Regions from separate parts of the Ectobacillus sp. JY-23 genome, predicted to be linked through region 1. Evidence: riboswitches for the same ligand, from Rfam matches in the RefSeq annotation. Region 1 holds a riboswitch; each other region holds the start of a gene.
The links. A riboswitch is a leader RNA that binds a small molecule or an ion and turns the genes downstream of it on or off. The one in region 1 is predicted to bind S-adenosylmethionine.
Positions count from the first base shown of each region.

Region 2: linked by a shared signal. The riboswitch ahead of metE (5-methyltetrahydropteroyltriglutamate--homocysteine S-methyltransferase) and the one ahead of msrA (peptide-methionine (S)-S-oxide reductase MsrA) in region 1 are both predicted to bind S-adenosylmethionine.
Region 3: linked by a shared signal. The riboswitch ahead of MUG87_RS12115 (bifunctional O-acetylhomoserine aminocarboxypropyltransferase/cysteine synthase) and the one ahead of msrA (peptide-methionine (S)-S-oxide reductase MsrA) in region 1 are both predicted to bind S-adenosylmethionine.

Region 1 is NZ_CP095462.1:677,739-683,399, reverse strand. Features, by position in the region: gene MUG87_RS03550 (branched-chain amino acid ABC transporter permease) at 1-431, shown strand, start outside; gene MUG87_RS03545 (ABC transporter ATP-binding protein) at 444-1,244, shown strand; gene MUG87_RS03540 (ABC transporter ATP-binding protein) at 1,234-1,938, shown strand; gene msrA (peptide-methionine (S)-S-oxide reductase MsrA) at 2,309-2,851, opposite strand; SAM riboswitch class I at 2,919-3,015, opposite strand; gene MUG87_RS03530 (hypothetical protein) at 3,157-3,318, shown strand; gene MUG87_RS03525 (phosphopantothenoylcysteine decarboxylase domain-containing protein) at 3,385-4,080, shown strand; gene MUG87_RS03520 (helix-turn-helix domain-containing protein) at 4,269-4,496, shown strand; gene MUG87_RS03515 (ABC-F family ATP-binding cassette domain-containing protein) at 4,657-5,661, shown strand, end outside.
Region 2 is NZ_CP095462.1:3,764,943-3,770,603, reverse strand. Features, by position in the region: gene MUG87_RS19065 (CPBP family intramembrane glutamic endopeptidase) at 1-206, opposite strand, end outside; gene metE (5-methyltetrahydropteroyltriglutamate--homocysteine S-methyltransferase) at 146-2,386, opposite strand; cobalamin riboswitch at 2,528-2,709, opposite strand; SAM riboswitch class I at 2,754-2,856, opposite strand; gene MUG87_RS19055 (DUF4397 domain-containing protein) at 3,004-3,786, shown strand; gene MUG87_RS19050 (class F sortase) at 3,740-4,264, shown strand; gene MUG87_RS19045 (sensor histidine kinase) at 4,385-5,661, opposite strand, start outside.
Region 3 is NZ_CP095462.1:2,346,357-2,352,017, reverse strand. Features, by position in the region: gene MUG87_RS12125 (S8 family peptidase) at 1-45, shown strand, start outside; gene MUG87_RS12120 (DUF6944 family repetitive protein) at 78-848, opposite strand; SAM riboswitch class I at 1,086-1,188, shown strand; gene MUG87_RS12115 (bifunctional O-acetylhomoserine aminocarboxypropyltransferase/cysteine synthase) at 1,454-2,755, shown strand; gene metA (homoserine O-acetyltransferase MetA) at 2,736-3,641, shown strand; gene MUG87_RS12105 (homoserine dehydrogenase) at 3,840-5,135, shown strand; gene thrC (threonine synthase) at 5,132-5,661, shown strand, end outside.

The sequences.
Region 1 (5,661 bases):
TTTTAGCATTTGCAATTGGCGCTTCATTCTCCGGTATGATGGGTGTCGTATTTGCAGCTAAGCAAACCTTCGTAGATCCGACTAGCTTTACATTGCTTGAATCCATTACCATCCTAGTTATGGTGATTTTAGGCGGTATGGGCAGTGTACCTGGGGTTATTCTCGGTGCTGCGGTTATGACAATTTTGAACTTGCAGGTGCTCACAGAAATTACAAACTGGTTAAATCAATTGAGTATGAATGGTGTATTAACCATTCCGGATGCTCTGTCACCTGCAAAAATGCAGCGATTCATCTTTGGTGGCATTCTCATTTTATTTGCATTGTATCGTCCGCAAGGCTTAATTCCTGCGAAAAATCGCAAGCTGAGCATAGCAGAGGTTACAGATGATATACCGCCAAAATCCAAAGAAAAAGCGTTCGGCGCGTAAGGAGGGATCAATATGAATATTTTAACAGTAAAAGGCCTAACAAAGCGATTTGGCGGTCTAACTGCAGTCAAAGATGTTGATATGACAGTAAAGCGCGGGTCTATTACAGCGGTTATCGGTCCAAATGGCGCCGGCAAAACGACTTTTTTTAATATGATTACTGGCGTATATAAGCCAGACGAAGGTGAGATTAGTCTTGGCAATTATGCGCTTGTTGGATTGAAACCTCATGATATTTCTAAATGCGGTATTTCGCGTACCTTTCAAAATATTCGTTTGTTTAATGAAATGACGGTTCTGGAAAACGTTATGGTGGGCTTTCATAATCATTTAAAAGGTACATTCCTTGGTACACTTTTGGCATTGCCGCATGTTAGAAAGGAAGAAGCGGATGCGAAAAAAGAAGGCTATCGCTTGCTTGAATATGTAGGGCTGGCGGAATTTTTTAATGAAGAAGCGCAAAATTTATCGTACGGTGCACAGCGTCGCCTTGAAATTGCCAGAGCACTGGCGACAAAGCCAAAGTTGTTGCTACTTGATGAACCTGCAGCAGGTATGAACCCTAAGGAAACAAAGGAACTTACGGACTTAATTTATCGTATGCGAGAAGAACTTGATGTAACAATCGTACTAATTGAACATGATATGAAGCTTGTTATGGAAATTTCTGAACATATTGTAGTACTCGATCACGGCGAGAAAATTGCAGAAGGAAAACCTGTTGAGATTCGTAACAACCGAAATGTGATTGAAGCGTACCTTGGAAAAAGTGCCGTGGTTGCGAACGAGGGGAGGGGACAGAATGTTAATTGAACTCAAAGATATTAATGCGTACTATGGTGGCATTCATGCCCTAAAGGGTCTTAATGTCCGTGTAGATAAAGGAGAGATTGTAACACTTATCGGCAGTAATGGTGCGGGTAAATCAACAACGCTTAAAACAATTAGTGGGCAAGTTATACCAAAAACTGGACAAATTATCTTTGAAGGAAATGATATTACAAAACAGCCACCTCATGTTACTGCCATATCTGGTATTGCTCATGTTCCAGAAGGGCGCCGCATTTTTCCACGACTTACTGTTCGAGAAAATTTAGAAATGGGAGCATTTTCGGTAAAAGATAAAAAGGTGATTGGTGAAAGAATGGAACGGGTTTTTCATTACTTTCCACGCGTAAAAGAACGCATAAATCAGTTAGGCGGTACAATGAGTGGCGGTGAGCAACAAATGCTTGCAATCGGTCGTGCATTAATGAGTGGTCCTCATTTATTAATGCTCGATGAGCCGTCCATGGGACTTGCCCCAATTGTTGTAGAACAAATTTTTGAAATTATCCATGAACTTAATAAAGAAGGAATGACCATTTTACTTGTTGAGCAAAATGCGTATCAAGCTTTACAAATTGCGCATCGGGGATACGTCATTCAGACCGGCGAAATCAAAATGGTCGGTGAGGGTCGTGTACTTATGAACGATGATATTGTAAAAGAAGCGTATTTAGCATAAAAGAAAAGAAGCTCCAAGGAGCTTCTTTTCTTTTATGAAAGTCTTTGTTAAAGTTCTCTTTACCCATAGAAAGCTTTAGCAATATCTAATGAAAAAGTAAAACTTTACAAGATTAAACCGTCATAATCGGTATCACCGCTACTAATTTGGTCAAGATGCGCTCGCACGTACTGTTGTATGTCTGGAGAGATTGGATTGCCGGGCGCATCTGGTGTGTAGTCTATAATGCGCCAGTTTCAGAATGACGTAAACGTGTAACGCGCTGTGTCCCGATAAAATGGGAGAATAAAGTTTCGTATGCCATAATATCACCTACTTTTTTCTTAGCTTCTTGTGAGCAAAAAAATATGTACGGGTAATATTGGGAAACTCATTTCGTTTCTTGTGCCCAATGCTCGGCAATGAAGGCGTCGCGACCGGATTCAACACGCTCTTGTTTATATTTTTCTGGATTCTTTTTATAGAAGTGCTGATGATATTCTTCGGCTTCGTAAAACGGAGAAGCGGGTAAAATTTCTGTTACAATGGGCTTGTTGAATTGACCACTGACAATTAGTTCTTGTTTAGACTTTTGAGCGGCTTGTTTTTGCTTGTCATTGTGATAAAAAATAGCAGCACGATATTGCGGACCGCGATCAAAAAACTGACCTTCCGCATCAGTCGGATCAATTTGGGGCCAATATAAAGATAATAACTTTTCATAAGGAAATACATCGGGGTCAAATGTAATTTGTACAACTTCATAATGACCTGTTGTACCGGTTTTTACCTGTTCGTAAGTTGGATTTTCTACATGTCCCCCGCTGTAGCCAGAGACTACGTTATGAATACCTGGTAGTTCATCAAAAGGTTTTACCATACACCAAAAGCAGCCACCAGCAAATGTTGCGAGTTCGTATTGTTTTGTCATCATCCTCATCCTTTCATTAAAAAAATCCCTTCTTCATGAGCGAAGAAGGGATTTTGCGTCCAAAGTCTTCTTCTTATCTTGCAGGATTACCTGCCGGAGTTGGCACCTTCCATAACGGGGTTGCCGAGGCTTTAACGGGCCGATCCCTAGACCTCTCTGGATAAGAATTATGTAAGCTTTATTATATAAGATACATGCAGTAAGTACAAATTTTTTTGCACATACTAACAACAAATTATTTGATTGCAGTTGTTTAAAGAGGTAACGCCCTTCACTGCAAGAAAAAATTAGATCACGGAGGAATGAGTATGAGGCAAAATAAAAGTGGTGTGGAAATAGAAGGGATAGTGTTGGTAAATGGCGATGAAGGGGAAGTTTCTCACGAGGAATTTTTGCAGGCCTTTACCCAATTTGTAGAACAACAAGGGTGGATTTTTGCTGGTGCTACCAAGCAAAGTCGACCTCAATAATTGAAAAACGTAGGAAAATGTTTGTTTTTTTCGTAATATAAAAGAAAAAGGTAAAGGGTGAAGAGTATGAAGGGAAAAACTATTCTAATTACAAGTGGCGGTTGCTTAGAAAAGTGGGACAATGTGCGCGGTCACACAAATATGGCGAAAGGAACGATTGGAAGCTTATTGGCAGAAGAAGCACTGTCTCTTGGTGCACGTGTCATTTACTTACATGGGTATTTCGCTAAAAAACCAGTAGTAAAAACCGGACAACTTTTGCAAACATGTACGTTTGAGGGAATTTTAGATTTGAGTGACAAAGTCAAAGAGATTGTTACAAATGAGCGTGTGGATGCTGTGATTATGGCAGCTGCAGGGTCTGATTGGATTGTCGACAAGATGGTGACACCAGCTGGTGAAGAATTACCGAATAAAGGTAAAATTTCTAGTGACCACCCACCTATTATTCACTTTAAAAAAGCACCTAAAGTGATTAACTTTATTAAAGAATGGAGCCCAGCATCACTTTTGGTTGGATTTAAACTAGAAAGTGATGTAGAACGAGAAGTGTTGTTAGAAAGAGCAAATCTTCGTATGAAAAGTTCGAGGGCAGAACTTATGGTGGCAAATGCATCCGATTCACTGTATACAACTGAAGCAGTTCATTACATCGTAGACAAAGAGGGACATGTAACGATGTGTGAAGGAAAAGAAGAAACTGCAAAGCGCTTGCTACAATGCATTGCAGAGCATCTTTCCATGTTTAGTTATACACTATAATCGTGTGCAACATTATCAATTTTAAGCTTTTTTTGAGATATATATTGTGCAATAAAAGTTGGTTTGATATAGTATGTACTTAGAAAAAGCTAGTAATCTTTACGGGAATATGGGGATTTCAGGGAGAAGGGTTCAAAGGCGGGGCTGCATTCAGCTTTTCACAAATTGTTATGTTCGGGTGATTAAAAATGCAAACAGAAGAACAATTACTGGTGAAAATCGGGAGCACGATTAAATCAGAAAGAATGAAGAATGGGTTGTCACAAGCGGATTTGGCGGAGCAGTCTAACCTTCATAAAAACTTCATCGGTATGGTGGAGAGAGGGCAGCGTGGTGCAACTATTGCATCCTTGCAAAAAATCTGTTTGGCGCTTGGTATCAGCTTAGGTGAATTCTTTCAATCTCTTAATTTGTAATGATCTTCTCATGAAATGAAAAAAGACGTTGATAATCAACGTCTTTTTTCATTAGCAAGTACCACTCTAAGGTAGAGAAAGGCTTTGCTCTTTCTTCTCCTTGCTATACATGGTATAGTAGAATGTATGTGTAGATAAAACGATTTGGAGGAAATGAACATTGATTCAAGTAAGTAATGTAAGTTTAAGATACGGAGATCGTAAATTGTTTGACGATGTAAACATTAAGTTTACACCAGGGAATTGCTATGGTTTAATTGGTGCAAATGGTGCCGGAAAATCTACGTTTTTAAAAATTTTATCTGGCGAAATTGAACCTAATACAGGCGACGTGATTATCACACCAGGCGAACGCCTAGCTGTATTAAAGCAGAACCACTTTGAATACGAAGAGTACCAAGTGTTGCAAACAGTTATTATGGGACATGCTCGCTTGTATCAAGTTATGCAAGAAAAAGATGCGATTTACATGAAAGAAGACTTCAGTGACGAAGATGGCATGCGCGCAGCTGAACTAGAGGGCGAGTTTGCTGAAATGAATGGTTGGGAAGCAGAAGCAGATGCAGCAATCTTATTAAAAGGTTTAGGTATTGATGAAGATCTTCACTACAAAACAATGGCTGAACTTACGGGCGGAGAGAAAGTGAAAGTGTTGCTTGCGCAAGCATTGTTCGGTAAGCCAGATATCCTTCTTTTGGACGAGCCAACGAACCACTTGGACATTAAAGCAATTCGCTGGCTAGAGAACTTTTTAATGAATTTTGAGAATACAGTTATTGTCGTTTCCCATGATCGTCATTTCTTAAACAAAGTTTGTACACATATGGCCGACTTGGATTTCGGACGTATTCAAATTTATGTAGGTAACTATGACTTCTGGTATGAGTCTAGTCAGTTAGCATTAAAGTTGGCACAAGATGCAAATAAGAAGAAAGAAGAAAAAATTAAAGAACTCCAAGGCTTTATTGCGCGCTTTAGCTCTAACGCATCTAAAGCGAAACAAGCGACATCACGTAAAAAGCTTTTGGATAAAATTACCCTTGATGATATTCGTCCGTCTTCTCGCCGCTATCCTTTTGTTGGATTTACACCAAACCGTGAAGTAGGAAATGATTTGCTTCGCGTAGAAGGATTGACAAAAACAATTGACGGTGAAAAGGTATTG
Region 2 (5,661 bases), 810 kb from region 1:
TTGCTACAGGCCGTGATAATGAGCGTCAGCATACTGACTGTGAACACCGGCCAAAAGTACAATGTCTGGGAAAAACTAAGTAGCAAAAGCAAATAAGCGATGATTACATACAAAACAGAGACCTTCTTTCCAAAACGAGTTGCTTCTATTGTATCACCGCTTCGAGCTGTCGTCTCGCTCGCTTGGCGGCCTGTACCATGATGCACAGCCCTGCTACCGTTTCATCAATGCCTCTTGTTTTTAACCCGCAATCCGGATTAATCCAAATTTGCTTGGGATGCAATACCTGCAGCGCGCGGGCGATGTTACGTTCGATTTCAGAAAGCTTTGGTACACGCGGGCTGTGGATGTCGTATACACCCAGGCCAATTCCCTTCTCATACGTGTGTGTTTCAAATGCGCCGATGAGTTCACCGTGGCTTCTTGACGTTTCAATTGAGATCACATCGGCGTCGAGCGCAGCAATTGCTTCTATAATGTCTTCGAAATTGGAATAACACATATGTGTATGAATTTGCGTTGTGTCGCGAACAACTGTTGTTGCCAGCTTAAATGCATATACCGCATCGGCAAGATAGCTGTCCCAGTGCTTTCGTTTTAACGGTAATCCTTCTCTGAGTGCAGGCTCATCAACCTGAATCATACGGATGCCATGATCTTCGAGTGCTTCTACCTCTTCTCGCAAGGCCAAGGCAATTTGATTGGCAACATCGCGGCGCGGCATATCATCGCGGACAAACGACCAGTTTAAAATGGTAATCGGCCCTGTTAGCATACCCTTGACCGGTTTGTTAACAAGCGACTGTGCGTATAGTGTTTCCTTCACTGTCATTGGCGCTACAAAGGCCACATCGCCGTAAATGAGCGGTGGCTTTACGCAGCGCGAGCCGTACGACTGCACCCAACCGTTTTGGGTAAATTGAAAGCCGGCTAGCTTTTCACCAAAATACTCGACCATGTCCGTGCGCTCAAATTCGCCGTGCACAAGCACGTCCAGTCCTATTTCCTCTTGCATTTCGATCCATTTTTTAATTTCGGCACGAATGTACGCTTGATAGGTAGCATCCGGCAGTTCGCCCCGCCGCCATGCCCGGCGCTTTTGGCGCACCTCGGCAGTTTGTGGAAAGCTACCGATGGTCGTGGTTGGCAGAAGCGGCAATCCGAAGCGAGCTTGCTGCAGCTCGCGGCGCTCGGTGAATGGAGAATTTCGTTCCACTTCGGCAGGCAAGTTCTGCATAGCTTTACGTACCGCTTCATGATTACGTGCAGGTGAAGCAGCGAGCGCCTGAAGAGCTATACTGCTTACTTCTATTGCCGCTGAATCTGCACCTGTTGCTAACAAAACAACCTCAGCCAGCTTTTCATCGGCAAATGCCAGTGCGTTTTGTAAGGTATCCTCAAGAGATTCTTCTTTTACGGTAACTGGTACGTGCAGCAAACTAGCTGACGGCTGTACAAGCAGACGGTCGTTTGGTACAATTTTTGTCAATTGTTCAAGTACATGCTGCTTACTTTTTAGATCCGCGCGCCACACATTGCGCCCATCGATTACACCCGCCGCCAAGTATTTCTCCTGCGGAAATCCATACTGCTGTAGCGACAGCAAATTTTCACCGCGGTCATGTACAAAATCAAGACCAATAGCATCGACCGGCAGCTTTACCACCTCTTTGTAGCGTGTTATGCTGTCAAAATATGTTTGCAGAATCAAGCGGCTATTTGTTGCCTTTCGCAGTTTCGTATATGCAGCGTGCAACACCTCAAACTCTTCATCAGAAAGATCGGTTGCCAAAATCGGTTCGTCGATTTGAATCCACACCGCTTCCTGGAGCTCGGAAAGTACCTGTTCATATAGCGGAACTAGCGCTTCCACCGCGCGTTTGAAGCTTTCATACCCCTTTGATAGCTTCACTAGCGTAACTGGGCCCAGTAGCACCGGCTTGCCGTGAATGCCAATTTCTTTTGCTTCCTCATATAAACGAAGCGGCCGGTTTTCAATTAGCTTTGGTGCTACATCATCCCATTCCGGTACGATATAGTGATAGTTTGTGTTGAACCATTTCGTCATTTCCGCCGCCACCGCCGTGTCATTACCACGTGCGATATCAAAATAAGTACGTAGTGACATCTCTTGCTGCGCAAAGCGCTTCGGCACAATACCGAACATGAACGCCGCGTCCAGTACATGATCGTAGAAGCTGAAATCGCCGACCGGGATAAGGTCGATGCCAATCTCCTGTTGTTTACGTAAATGATGAAGACGCAGCTCCTTCATCTCCTGTAAAAATGCTGTTTCTTCCAGATCACCAGCCCAAAAACGTTCGAGCGCATGCTTCCACTCCCGCTTCTCTCCAATACGTGGATAACCTAAGTTTGAACTTTTCATATTTCCCCACTCCTTTTGATTGTGTTCTCAACAAAAAATCTCCCTTTTCGGCGAAAAGGGAGATTCATACGCATCACTAACTAGAGTTGAGACCTGGTTTTCCCAACACGTATGCATCACTCCTCTCTATTCATCCGTAGAGCACAAGCGCATACAACAGGCAGGTCTCCTGGCTTAGGTTCATTGCTTCTTATTCCTTCCCGTTTTTCACAGTGGTTCTAATAAGTCGCTCCCCATCACAGTGGCGGGACCGCGCCGGATTGTCACCGGTCTTCCCTTTTAAGCCGCACGATATGTGCGTCACCTGATGCATTTGATTATGAAATTAAAAAAGCCTCTCAAAGGAGAGGCGGAGTTCCGTGATCCTCTCTTATCTTTCAAAGCATGATGCTTTGCTGGATTTGGCACCTTTTCTTTTGAATGGTTGCCGGGCTTCATCGGGCCAGTCCCTCCGCCGCTCTTTATAAGAGTTTTATTATTCAGAATTTAATGATTATCTTAACAGCTCTTCTTATGCTTGTCAAACTATTTTTTTGGAACAATTTACCTGGTTTCCATATTGTGTGAATGCACACACTCATATTGTAATGCCAAACATATACATAGGAGGAATACACATGAAAAAAATATGGTCTTTACTCGTTTCTGTGATGATGCTTGCCTTGTTCACAGGTCAAGCACTCGCAGGCGGCTCTCAGGCGATGGTACGTATTGTGCACGCTTCTCCGGACGCACCAGCTGTTGATGTAGTCGTAGATGGTAAAACAGCGGTACAAGGCGCAAAATTTAAAGATGCGACAGATTATTTGAAATTGGCTCCTGGCTCACATAAAGTTGAAATTTATGCAGCAGGCACAGTGGCACAAGGAAAACCTGTTATTTCACAAAATCTATCTGTGGAAGCAGGCAAATCTTACACAGTAGCGGCGATTAACAAGGTAGCTAACCTAGAGCTTTTGGTTATCAATGACGAAACAATGACTTCACCAGGCAAAGCAAAGGTACGTGTAGGTCATCTGTCTCCTGATGCTCCGGCTGTTGATGTAGCAGTGAAAGGCGGCGCAGTCTTATTCCCGAACGCTTCTTTTAAAGCAGTAACAGATTTTAAAGAGGTAGATCCGGCAACACTTGATTTAGAAGTACGTGCAGCAGGCACAAACAATGCGGTATTAAGTTTGCCATCTACAACGCTAAAAGCAAATACATTGTACACAGTTCTTGCGGTTGGTCTATTAAACGGCACACCAGCGCTTGATGTCATCGTATTGACAAATACAGCGGCGCCAAATATGCCAAAAACAGGTCTTGGCGGTATGGAAACCATGAAAAATGTTGCTGCGATAGCGGCTGCAGGTGCGGTATTTTTCCTATTTCGCAAAACGAAAAAAACTTCTAAGTAGTCTTATCCTCTTCTTGCTGGTACCGTCGGTCGCACATGCGGCACCTACAAGAATCAGCATTCCGCGCCTTTCCCTACAGGCGCAAGTCATACCGGTGCAGCTCACAACAGACGGCGCCATGGAGGTACCAAGGGACGTGAAAAAGGTCGGATGGTACGCGCTTGGCCCCGCACCTGGCGAGCTTGGTACTGCCGTGCTGGCCGGACATGTGGATAACTACATTGGACCGGGTATTTTCTTCTACTTGAAACGGATACAGCTCGGTGATGAAATTATGGTATACGACGAAGACGGTAAAAGGCTCACGTTCATCGTCTTCCAAAAAGAGATTTACCCCTTTGATCAAGCCCCCGTCGAAGAGATTTTCGGCGCGGCGGACGGAAAGTATTTAAACATCATCACCTGCGACGGCCGATATGACCGGCGAACGGAGAATCATGAAAAACGGCTGGTCGTATATACGAAGCTAAAGGAATAACCGGTTCTCTTGGAGGACCGGTTATTTAGTATCTGGTGAATTTCACTGGTAATTTGGTTACTTTCGTAAAATATCCGGCGAGTTTGCCAGATATTCTGGTCACTTTGAAAAAGAATTTGGTCACTCCCCGCTCGGTAGCACAACATGAAACGAGCTACCGCTCCCTAGCTCACTTTCTACTTTAACATCTCCGTGATGTAATAATACGATTTTCTTCACAATGGCAAGACCTAAACCATTGCCACCAGCAGATCTTGATTTATCGACCTTATAAAAGCGTTCAAAAATATGAGTTTGTTCCTCTTTTGCAATGCCAGGTCCGTAATCTTTAATGGTGCAGATGATATTCGAATCGCACGCGACAAGCCTGATATGAATGATGCCCTGTCTCAGCGTATAGCGAATAGCGTTCGTAAGCAAATTAGTCCACACTTGTTCTAGCAAATCTTCATCGCCTGTAAGAAATGTTTTTGGCAAACCAATGTCCAGCTGCAGCTCTTTCTCCTCCCATTGCGGCGCCAAGGCGGACAATACCCGGCGAATTTGCTCATCAACGCGATAGCGCTTCGGATGAAACGGGTGCTGTTCCGCATCCAATGAAGCCAATTTCATTAAGCTTCTCCCAAGCTGTGACAGACGGGCGCTTTCTTGTTCAATAATGTTTACATATGCAAGACGCCAGGTTTCCGTCTCCTCGTTTTTCAGCGCCTTCGCAAAGCCCTGAATGGATGTAAGGGGCGATTGTATTTCGTGTGAAACAGCGGCGACAAATTCCTGCCGCATCTCTTCAATTTTATTAAGCTCATGCGTCATTTGGTTAAATTGCCGCGTTAGCGTTCCGATTTCATCGCGTGAATGGACAGGTACATTGATATCATATTTCCCTTTTCCTACCTGTTCCGTTGCTGCAATCAGCCGGCGAATCGGACGAACTAAGATATGTGAAACATACGCAAACAGCAGCGTTCCGATGACTAATATAACCGCAAGCTGAATTAGCTGAATTCGTTGCGCCTCCCTTATAGGCGGCGCAGGGCTAGCATGAACGAACAAAGCGTACGTTTCTCCGTTTTCTTGAAACGGAATACCCACTGTGAAGGATGCGGGGGGCTTCATCCTTTTGTCAAAATCTGAAGAATATACAGCGCCGCCTAGTACACGCCAGACATCTGCTTGTGCAATTGGTACGGGTGGTCCGCCTGCCGCTTGTTGCCCCATATTCCTGTCATAGACTACAAAAGTGTACCTTGCTATACCTGTGTGAGATAAAAACGAAGCGGCATCGTCTATGTTGCTTTTGCCATACAAATGTGCAAACTCTTGCGCAGCTCGCATCATGTCATTTGCAAAGCGTTCCCTAATATCCCGCTCATTGACAGCAGTGGCCAAAAGAAATG
Region 3 (5,661 bases), 1.7 Mb from region 1:
GGATATCTATTGATGCAACAAATTTTCAAACTATTGTTATCATGAAAATAGAGAGTATCTCCTATGGAGACACCCTCTTATTCTTCAGACGACTCTTCTTTATCATCTTCCTTTTGTGTATCTTTTATTTCTTTTTTATTCTTTTTATCCACGTCTGATTTCTCACTTACCTCCTGTGTTTCTTCTTGAATTTGACCAACTAGAGATAGGACAGACCCGACGGCTTGCACCCAGCTACCTACGAATATAATTGTTTCATTGCGATCCATTATAAGTAAGCCATTAGGTCCAATCTCTTTTTTTGACTCTTCTTTCGTATCCACCCTCTTCTCCTTGTCAGATGGATCTTCTTTATCAGAAGAAGTTTCTGCTTCTCCCTCTTGATTTTGCTCCTGTTGTTCTTCTCGAAGCTGCCGGATACCCCCAATTGCTTGCAGAGAATTTCCGATTGCTTGCAGTAAGTTTCCTATAATGTTAAAGTTTTGCCCTGCTGCCGTAGGGTCTTCAAATTCATCCCCAAGTGCAGTCAATCCCCCTAGAGCTTGTAGCCAATTTCCAGTTATAATTGCCCTTTGGCCAGCATCTCCGTCCCGATCTAATAGGATACCGGCAACAACAGTTGAATTTCCAGTGGCTTGTATTTCATTGCCTATCTTTTCTAAAGATATGCCATCTTGTCCGTCAGCTTCTAGTGCGTTACCTGTTGCTTGTAGAACATTGCCGTATAGGTCAAGATTACTCTTTAGACCATCGCCTAAAAAAGGAAGCGGTGTACTACCGATAGCCGCGGTGATAGTACCTATGGCAGCTATCGCGGCTCCGAATATTTCTTTAAATTGATTGCTCATAAGCCATGCGTCCATTCTGTTTGTTGTCATCGTATTATATTCAAGATAGGGAATGAGTGATTGTAAAAAATTATTATGTTAAAAAAGTGACCTTAATAAAATAACTTTATGTGATTTACAATATGTGTTTAGAACACGTTGAAAAAGTCTTTGATAATTAAGGTAAATAATTTTAAAAATCAAAAAAATAATTTGACTTTTCTGTGATTTGTATATAAAATCAAGCTAATTTCATACGTCTTATCAAGAATAGGTGGAGGGATCAGGCCCAGTGAAACCTTAGCAACAGCCGGTAACGGAATTGTGCTACATCCTGCAGAATAATGCTGAAAGATAAGAGAAGTATGGTCGAACGTGTAATAGGACTGCTTCTTTTGCCTTTGGGCGAGAGAAGCAGTTTTTTATTTATAGGCTGTGTTAAAGTCTGATGTTTCTAATTGAAACTTGTTGATGAGAGTGAAGGGGTGAGACTAAGAGAGTCAAGGGGAGACATCGCAGGCTCATAGCGCTGAGGAGACTCTTTAACTGTCCGCTGAAAGCGAACCCCTGCGGAAATCAACAACAAACTTGAACAGAGCTATTTTATATCAGAGAGGGTGTTTGAAATGGGAGAGCAATGGAAGCAAGGGACAATTTGTGTGCAGGGCGGATATACACCAAAGAATGGAGAGCCACGTGTACTGCCATTATATCAAAGTACAACTTATAAATATGATACACCAGACGACTTAGCAGCTCTGTTTAATTTACAGGCGGAAGGCTATATCTATACGCGTATTGGTAACCCAACTATCAATGCGTTTGAGCAAAAGTTAAGTCAACTGGAGGGCGGCGTCGGGGCAGTAGCTACCGCGTCCGGTCAGGCTGCCATTATGCTGGCGATTTTAAATATTTGTAACGCAGGAGATCATCTTCTTTGCTCATCCACAGTTTACGGAGGCACCTTTAATTTATTTGGCGTGAGCCTACGTAAGCTCGGCATTGAAGTTACTTTTTTTGATCCAAACCTACCTGCGGAAGAAATTGTGAAGCTAGGCAAGCAAAATACAAAGCTTGTATACGGAGAAACGCTTGGAAACCCGGCGATGAATGTACTTAACTTTGAAGAGTTTACAAAGGCAGCAAAGGAGCTTGATGTACCACTAGTGATTGATAACACACTGGCAACGCCTTACTTATGTCAACCTTTTGCCCACGGTGCTAATATTGTCGTGCATTCCACAACAAAGTACATTGACGGTCATGCCAGCTCTCTTGGAGGAATTGTGATTGATGGCGGTAATTTTAACTGGGATAACGGAAAATATCAGGAACTGGTTGAACCGGATGCCACGTATCATGGTGTACAGTACGTAAAAGACTTTGGTGCCGCAGCTTATATTGTAAAAGCGCGCGTACAACTGCTTCGCGATTACGGAAACTGTATGAGTCCGTTTAATGCATACATCAGCAACATTGGCCTCGAAACGCTCCATTTGCGTATGGACCGCCATAGTCAAAATGCGCTAGAGATTGCAAAGTGGCTTGAGAAGGATGAACGCATCAGCTGGATTCATTATCCAGGTCTCGAAAGCAGTACGCAGTATAGCTTGGCGGAAAAATATTTGAAAAAGGGCGCTAGTGGTGTACTAACATTCGGGGTAAAGGGTGGTGCAAACGCAGCGAGGGAGTTTATTGAACAAGTAAAACTAGCGGCACTTGTTACACATGTTGCAGATGCGCGTACATCGGTCATTCATCCTGCCAGCACAACGCATCGCCAGTTAACAGAGCAGCAGCAGCGCCTCGCAGGTGTGACACCGGATTTAGTCCGCTTATCTGTGGGAATTGAGGATGTGGAGGACTTGATCGCAGACCTCAATCAAGCGTTATCAGGAGGTAAGCAATATGCCCATTATCGTGGATAAGGATTTGCCAGCTCGTCAGGTTCTCGAGAGCGAAAATATTTTCGTGATGACAAAGGAGCGGGCAACGACGCAAGATATTCGGGAGTTAAAAATCGCCATTCTCAATTTAATGCCCACCAAACAAGAAACGGAGGCGCAGCTATTGCGTCTGCTTGGAAATACGCCCCTTCAGGTTGATGTACACTTGCTTCATATGGAATCTCACCATTCCAAAAATGTATCGAAGGAGCATTTAACTAGCTTTTATAAAACATTTCGCGATATCGAAAATGAACGCTTTGATGGCTTGGTCATCACTGGTGCGCCTGTCGAGACACTTCCTTTTGAGGAGGTAGATTACTGGGAAGAGTTAAAACGAATTATGGAATTTTCAGTGACAAATGTCACTTCTACGCTTCATATTTGCTGGGGGGCACAAGCAGGTCTTTATTATCACTATGGGGTGCCGAAATATGACTTACCTCAAAAAATGTTTGGTGTGTTTGAGCATGAAATAAAAGAGCGCAACCTGCCGCTGCTTAGAGGGTTTGATGAACGTTTCTTTGCCCCTCACTCTCGTCACACAGAAGTACGTGCAGTAGATATTGAGAGTGTTGCTGATCTGCATGTGTTGGCGTGTTCAGAAGAAGCTGGCGTCCATCTTGTGGCAGATAACGCCGGTAAGAATATCTTCATTTTGGGGCACAGTGAATATTCGAGAGATACGTTAAAGAAAGAATATGAGCGCGATATCGCGAAAGGTATACCTATTAACGTACCTAAAAATTATTATCCGCACAACGATCCAAATCAAGAGCCGTTTGTGGCTTGGCGGAGTCATGGAAATTTACTTTTTTCAAATTGGCTCAATTATTACGTCTATCAAACAACGCCTTATATCTTGTGATAGGTTGAATATAAGGTTGCAAAAAGGCAGCAATGACTGCCTTTTTATATATACTTTTCTTGAGATTTAAATGAAGTGTATTTGAAAACGATTACTATACGCAAAGTGATTTTTTATATTCTGAATGTTCAAAAAACATTGTTTTTAAAATATACAGCCTATATAATTGCAGATAAATAAACGAAGGGGTGGGGAAAGATGGTTGAAATTAAAGTAGGACTACTAGGTCTTGGAACTGTTGGCAGCGGGGTAGTCAAAATTATTGCATCTCATCAAGATCGCTTGGCTCATCAAATTGGCTGTCCTGTTAAAGTTGCGAAGGTGCTTGTGCAAAATCCGGAAAAAGAAAGAGATGTCGCCATCAATCCTGCCCTGTTAACAACGGATGCAGATGAGGTTATAAATAGTGAGGAAATTGATGTCATCATTGAAGTAATGGGCGGTGTAGAACAAGCAAGACAATGTATACTGCAGGCGCTGCGAAATGGGAAGCATGTTGTGACTGCAAACAAGGATTTGATGGCTCTGTATGGAACAGAGCTGCTTGCGGTTGCCAAAGAGCATAAATGCGACCTTTTTTATGAGGCGAGTGTTGCGGGAGGTATTCCGATTTTAAGAAGCATTGTGGACGGTTTTTCATCCGATCGCATCACAAAGATGATGGGGATTGTAAACGGTACAACAAACTTTATTTTAACGAAAATGTCTAACGAAGGAAAAGCATATGAAGATGTATTAAAAGAAGCGCAGGACCTCGGCTTTGCGGAGGCTGATCCAAGCTCAGATGTGGAAGGTCTAGATGCGGCACGAAAGATGACAATCTTAGCAACACTCGGGTTTTCAACAAATGTGGAGCTGGCGGATGTCAAGGTTAAGGGAATTACATCTATCACGGAAGAGGATTTGGCATATAGCCGTGATCTCGGTTATACGATGAAGCTAATCGGGCTTGCAAAGCGGGATGGCAATAAACTTGAGGTCAGTGTAGAGCCAACTTTATTGCCGAATAAGCACCCGCTTTCTTCCGTTCAAAATGAGTTTAATGCTGTATATGTATATGGAGAAGCTGTGGGGGAAACGATGTTTTATGGCCCGGGTGCGGGAAGCCTGCCAACTGCGACGGCTGTCGTATCCGATCTTGTCGCAGTTATGAAGAATATGAGATTAGGTGTAACAGGAAATAGTGCGGTGTCCCCGCAATATGAAAAAGTTTTAAAAGAAGATCGAGAGGTTCTGGCTAAGTACTTCCTTCGTTTGCATGTGAAGGATGAAGTGGGTGTGTTTGCTAAAATTACCTCTTTGTTTTCTTCCTATGATGCTAGCTTTGAGAAGATTATTCAAATGCCACTTGAAGAAAAAGGCGCGGCTGAAATTGTCATTGTAACACATCGTGCGACGCTGGAAAACTATCAAACTCTTTTACATAAGCTAGAGGAGCTAGATGCGGTAAAGTGTGTGAAGGCAAGCTATCGAATTGAAGGTGACAGCAAATGACATGGAAGGGATTATTAACGCAATATAAACAATATTTACCGATTACAGCCGAAACACCGCTTCTTACACTTCACGAAGGCAACACACCACTTATTCATCTGGAAAAGCTTTCAAAAGAATGGGATATAGAGCTATATGTCAAAGTAGAGGGGGCGAATCCAACCGGATCCTTTAAAGATCGCGGCATGGTCATGGCCGTTGCAAAGGCTAAAGAAGCAGGAAGCAAGACAGTGATTTGCGCCTCTACAGGTAATACCTCTGCTTCTGCCGCTGCTTATGCGGCACGCGCTGGTATGAAATGTATTGTTATGATTCCCAATGGAAAGATTGCGTATGGGAAGCTAGCCCAAGCTGTTATGTACGGAGCGGAAATTATCAGCATTGATGGCAACTTTGATCATGCCCTGCAGATGGTACGCAAGCTGAGTGAAGAGGCACCTGTAGCACTTGTAAACTCAGTTAACCCGTATCGTTTGGAAGGGCAGAAAACGGCTGCCTTTGAAATTTGCGATGCGTTAGGGCAGTC